DNA from 2 places in the Marinobacterium maritimum genome. Region 1 is predicted to be linked to the other one. Evidence: predicted binding sites of a transcription regulator. Region 1 holds the regulator's gene; the other holds the start of a gene.

What was found. Region 1 encodes FNR, which switches genes on or off when oxygen is low (the NO sensors DNR and NnrR bind a similar motif). Its sites were predicted from a motif close to TTGATNTANATCAA; they were not measured.
Region 2: the regulator FNR is predicted to act here: its motif matches at 1,505-1,518, upstream of ABD013_RS17535 (bifunctional enoyl-CoA hydratase/phosphate acetyltransferase).

Annotation. Positions count from the first base shown of each region.
Region 1 is NZ_BAAAET010000001.1:702,817-705,885, reverse strand. It holds gene hemN (oxygen-independent coproporphyrinogen III oxidase) at 1-691, shown strand, start outside; gene fnr (fumarate/nitrate reduction transcriptional regulator Fnr) at 793-1,569, shown strand; partial or broken gene ABD013_RS03130 (adenine phosphoribosyltransferase) at 1,764-2,307, shown strand; gene ABD013_RS03125 (alpha/beta hydrolase) at 2,379-3,069, shown strand, end outside.
Region 2 is NZ_BAAAET010000007.1:80,380-83,448, reverse strand. It holds gene ABD013_RS17540 (acetate/propionate family kinase) at 1-444, opposite strand, end outside; gene ABD013_RS17535 (bifunctional enoyl-CoA hydratase/phosphate acetyltransferase) at 444-1,406, opposite strand; gene ABD013_RS17530 (histidine triad nucleotide-binding protein) at 1,562-1,930, opposite strand; gene ABD013_RS17525 (SpoVR family protein) at 1,978-3,069, opposite strand, start outside.

The DNA of each region.
Region 1 (3,069 bases):
AGTGATCGCCATGAGCCCTGACCGACTGTCAGTGTTCAACTATGCCCACCTGCCGGACCGCTTCCGCTCACAGAAACACATCCGTGCTGAAGACCTGCCCTCCGCGGAAGAAAAACTTGCCATCCTGCAGAACAGCATCAATCGACTGCTGGATGCCGGTTACGTCTATATCGGCATGGACCACTTCGCCAAACCGGACGACGAGCTGGCTATCGCCCAGGCGGAAGGCAAGCTGCACCGCAACTTCCAGGGCTACACCACCCACTCCGATTGCGACCTGGTTGCCATGGGCGTGTCGGCAATCAGCCAGATCGGCAACGTCTACTACCAGAACGAGCATGATATCGCGGCCTACAGCCAGGCCGTGACCCAGCAGCAGCATGCCGTGAAGCGCGGCGTTCAGCTTAATACTGACGACCATATCCGCCGCGCAGTGATCACCGCGCTTATCTGCCAGTTCGAACTGGACAAGCGAAGCATTGCTGAGCGTTTTGCCATCGACTTTGACCAGTACTTTGCCGAGGAGCAGGACGAACTGCGTCAATTTGATGCCGATGGCCTGATTGAACTGCAGCCAGAGTCAATTCGAGTCACCCCGGCAGGCCGGCTTTTGATCCGCCGTATCTGCATGGCGTTTGATTCTTATATACCCAAAAAGCAACACTCTCAGAACTTTTCACGCATCATCTAAAGTCGAGGCCCGGTTCCCGGGCCTTTCGCTTCACCCTCGGGGGTAAATGTTACATAATGCGCCGATAGCCATCGTGTGACTAACCAACAAAGGATGCCCTCATGGCCGACTGCAAAAATCAAGGAAAGCTTCACAGCCTGTCTCAGGTGCATTGTAAAACCTGCAGCCTGAGCACGCTTTGCCTGCCGGTCTCACTTGACCTGACAGACATTGATCGTCTGGATGACATTATCGAAAAAAGTCGACCTCTGAAGAAGGGTGAGCACCTGTTCCACCAGGGTGAACCGTTCAGCTCCGTCTATGCCATCCGTGCCGGCACCATCAAGAGCTACACGCTGACCAATGAAGGCGAGGAACAGATCACCGGTTTCTACTTCCCAGGCGAACTGGTTGGGCTTAGCGGCTTTGATGCTGAAAACTACCCGATGTCCGCCAAGGTCCTCGAAACCACAACGGTATGCGAGATTCCTTTTGAGCGCCTGGATGAACTGTCAGGCCAGATGCCTGAACTGCGTCGCCAGATGCTGCGCAGCATGAGCAAGGAACTGCGTGACGACCAGCAGATGATGTTGCTGCTGTCGAAGAAAAATGCCGAACAGCGCGTCGCCACCTTCCTGTTGAAACTGTCTCAGCGCTTCAAGACACGTGGCTACTCAGCGTCAAACTTCCGCCTGTCCATGTCTCGCAACGAGATTGGCAACTATCTTGGTCTGGCCGTGGAAACCGTCAGCCGAATTTTCACACGATTCCAGAAGATGGAGTTGATGCGCGTTGATGGCAAGGAAGTAGAGCTGACCAACCTGGATGAGATGTATCGCCTCTCCGGCGAATCACGCAACGACGAATGCGCTACGCAGCAGGAACATAAAACGTCCTGAGCGTTGAGGGCACCTCTTCTTGATCACCTATGGCCCCCTGTAGAATAAAAAAAGACGTAGCTTCAATGAAGCTACGTCCCAAGTTGCACAATGAAGTAGCCATCTCAATGTGTAACCCAACCCCTGCATTACACCTTTATTCCGTCACTGCGGCATTGAGTTATATCAATTGAGTGCCAACTGGGAGTTACCGCATGTCCTACGATGAGTTCTATGTCAAATCCGTCATCCGTTCGCTGCAGGACTGGCCGGAACCCGGGGTCGTGTTCCGCGATGTTACACCGATCTTCAAGGATCCTAAGGCGATGCGCATGGTGTCGGATGCGTTTATTCAGCGCTATATTGACTCGGACATCACTCATATCGCCTGCATCGATGCCCGTGGCTTCCTGTTCGGCGCCATCATGGCCTACCAGCTCAACCTGCCGCTGGTGCTGGTCCGCAAGAAAGGCAAACTGCCCGGCGAAACCATCCATCAGGAATACACCCTGGAATATGGCACTTCTGCAGTAGAAATGCAGACCGATGCCGTTACCAGCGGCGACCGCGTGCTGCTGTTTGATGATCTGATCGCCACCGGCGGCACTCTGCTCGCGGCCTGCACCCTGGTGAAGAAGCTTGGCGCTGAAGTCGTTGAAGCAGCTGCTGCTGATCGATCTGCCCGATCTTCAGGGTTCAACCCGTATCCAGGAACTGGGCATCCCGGTCTATTCCCTGCTCGCCTTCGAAGGCCTTTGAGGCGATGCGCAACTTGCCAATGCTCTTTAATTACCTATATTCATAAAAATATAATTAAAAGGCTATTGAACATGTTGCGCTCGCTGCTGACCTGCCTGCTCCTGCTTGTACTGCCCGCCTTCGCTCAGGGTGCTACCGTTACCTCGCAATTGAACGGCATAACCCTGAATGCCGAGTTCAAGCAGGGCGAGGGGACTCCCGATACCACCGTGCTGATCACTCATGGCACCCTTGCCCACAACGGCATGGAATTGGTTGTTGCCCTGCAGGACGCTCTTGTCGAAGCCGGACTCAACAGCCTCGCAATCAATCTCAGCCTGGGCATCGACAATCGGACAGGCGCCTATCCCTGTAGTACACCACACACTCACCGCCACCAGGATGCCATTGACGAGATCGGCCACTGGGTCGAATGGCTAGACCAACACGGACAGAATCAGATCCTGTTACTGGGACACTCCCGCGGCGGCAACCAGACGGCCTGGTACGTGGACTCAGCCCGCGCTCTGCCCACAGCCGTCCGGGCGCAGGTGCTGCTGGCCCCCATGACCTGGAATGTCAGTCGCGAAGCGGAGCACTACAAGTCGCGCTACGGCCACTCGCTGGAGAGGGTTCTTGAGCAGGCACGGCAGACCACACAGTCCCTGCTGCAACCCGTCGACATGCTCTATTGCACCCAGACGGCGGCCTCACCCAGCAGCCTGTTGAGTTATTACGCTGACGACTCTCGCCTGCACACGCCCAACCTGCTCAAGACAACAC
Region 2 (3,069 bases), on a different contig from region 1:
GACCGGCAGTTCCGGCGCCAGTTTGCGGCAGGCCTGCACCAGTTTCAGGTTGTAGGGTTGGTGCAGCGGGGCCAGAGGAATCAGGGTTTCCAGCTGGGTCAGGGTGGCGTCGTCGAGCAGCAGGGGGGCGCTGTACTGGTCGCCGCCGTGGACCACGCGATGGCCGGTGGCGATCAGGTGTGACTCCGGCAAGTGTGCGTCCACCCACTGCAGTACCTCCTGCAGCGCAAACTGGTGGCGTTCGTTCTGGGGCACATTGCGGCAGTCCAGTTCATGAGCATCCAGCACCTGGTTCTGCTCGTCACGTACCTTGAACAGGGTGGGTTCACCGAGCAGGTTCTCCACCTTGAGGTGGATCAGGCAGCGCAGCTCACCGCCCTGCAGGGCGTAGAGGCCACATTTGAGACTGGAGGAGCCACCGTTAACGGTCAGGATCGTATCCATCACTTGCCTCCCTTGGCGTGCTTGACCATGTGCGAGGCCAGCGCACAGGAGGCGAGGCGCCCCAGAGTGCCTTCGGCGCGGCTGGTCAGGATGATCGGTACGCGGGCACCGACGGCCAGACCGGCAGACTTGGCGTCGGCCAGGTAGATCAACTGCTTGGCGATCATGTTGGCCGCTTCCAGGTCCGGGGCCAGCAGGATGTCGGCATCGCCGGAAACCGGTGACTTGATATGCTTGTCGATCGCGGCCTGCAGCGAGATCGCGTTATCGAACGCCAGCGGGCCGTCGATGATGCCACCCGTGATCTGCTCGCGATCCGCCATCTTGCAAAGCGCGGCGGCGTCGATGGTGCTCTGCATGCTCGGCTTGACCTTTTCCACCGCCGCCAGAATGGCGACCTTGGGCTGGTTGTTGCCCAGGGACTGACAGAACTCGATGGCGTTCTGCACGATATCGCGCTTGAGGGCCAGGTCCGGGGCGACATTGATGGCGGCGTCGGTAATGACCAGGGGCTTGTGGTAGTTGGGCACGTCGAATACGAATACGTGGCTCAGGCGGCGTTCAGTGCGGATCCCCTTGGTCTTGTGGATAACGGCACTGAGCAGTTCCGAAGTCCCCAGGCTGCCTTTCATCAGGGCCTCGGCTTCCGCCTTGCGGATCAGCTCACAGGCGCGCTCGGCTGCCTCATGGCTGTGTTCGGTACTGATGATCTGGTAGGGCGTCAGGTCGATATTTTCCGCTTCGGCCGCGGCACGAATCTTGTGTTCGGGGCCCACCAGCAAGGGTTCGATCAGTCCCTGTTCGGCGGCTTCGATTGCTCCGAGAAGGCTGTTGTGATCCACCGGATGCACGACGGCGGTGCGGATGGGGCCTGCCTTGCGTGCCTGCTCGATGTAGAACTCAAGCTGATCATGCATCGGGGGCGTCTCGGTAGTGACGGGCGAATCGGCTGCAATCGACATGGAACTATCCCTCTGTTTAACGAACCATCAAGCTAAAGTCTCATAATGAACACATTATGACGCAGTGCAACATGAAGTGGTGAACAACGGCGGCGGGGTTGATCCGGGGCAAGGGTGGCGGAGCGAGCCGGGCAGGGCGCCCGGCCGGGATGGGACTATTCCACCGGGGTTTTCAGCGTGTCCTGATAGGGAGGCCAGCCCATCGGCTTGCCGCCAAGCAGGTGCAGGTGGATATGGTAGACCGTCTGGCCGCCATGGGTATTGCAGTTGAACACGGTACGGTAGCCGCTTTCGTCAAAGCCCTGCTGTTTGGCGATCGTACCTGCTGCCTGGAGCATGTGGCCGACCAGCGCCTGGTCTTCATCGGCGATATCGTTCAGCGTGGCGATATGCTTGCGTGGGATGATCAGGCAGTGGAACGGCGCCTGAGGGTTGATATCGCGGAATGCCAGCACCTGATCATCTTCGTACACGACCTCGGCGGGAATCTCGCCGTCGAGGATTTTGCAAAACAGACAGTCCATAACAAGCCCTTGTTATCCTTTGAGGTAATTCCGCAGTATAGCCACCTCTAAGCAATACTCTCAACCGTCAGCTCCTGTGTCTGCGGAGGGCAGGCATGGGTCTGTACCACGTTGCCTTCGGGGGTAACCGATTCCAGGCGAATATCGAAGCCCCATAAGCGATGCAGGTGCTTGAGCACTTCGTCGGTAGACTCGCCCAATGGCTGGCCGTTGTGCATGTAGTGCCGCAAGGTCAGCGCTCGGTCACCACGCACGTTGACGTTGTAAACCTGGATGTTGGGCTCGCGGTTGCCGAGGTTGTACTGAGCCGACAGGGCCTCCCGGATCGCCCGGTAGCCGCGTTCGTTGTGAATGGCATCCACTCTCAGTGTCGGGCGGCTGCTGTCATCCAGGATCGAGAACAACTTGAGCTCGCGCATCAGGTGCGGCGACAGGAACTGCAGGATAAAGCTCTCATCCTTGTAGTTGTGCATGGCGCCCATGAGGGTGTCGCGCCAGTTGCTGCCGGCGATATCGGGGAACCATTCGCGGTCTTCGTCGGTCGGGTTTTCACAGATGCGGCGGATATCCTGCATCATGTTGTAGCCCAGGGTGTAGGGGTTGATGCCACTGAAGTAGGGGCTGTCGAACGGTGGCTGATAGATCACGCTGGAGTGGGAGTGCAAAAACTCCATCATGAAGCCATCGGTGACCAGCCCCTCGTCGAACAGCTGATGCAGCAGGGTGTAGTGCCAGAAGCAGGCCCAGCCCTCGTTCATCACCTGGGTCTGTTTCTGTGGATAAAAATACTGCGCGACCTTGCGCACGATACGAATGATCTCGCGCTGCCAGGGCTCCAGCAGCGGAGCGTTCTTTTCGATGAAATACAGAATGTTCTCTTCGGGCTCGGCAGGGAAGCGCGGCGGCTGGCCGGATTCACCATCGCCCTTGCGGGGAATCGTGGTGTTCCACAGGTCATTGAGGTGGCGCTGAATATATTCCTCGCGGGCGCGTTGGCGCTCACGTTCTTCAGCGGCGGTCAGGGGCCGTGGTCGCTTGTAGCGGTTGACGCCGTAGTTCATCAAGGCGTGGCAGGAGTCGAGCAGTTTTTCCACCTCATCAACACCGTGTTTCTCTTCACAGCGGCGAATATAGTTCTT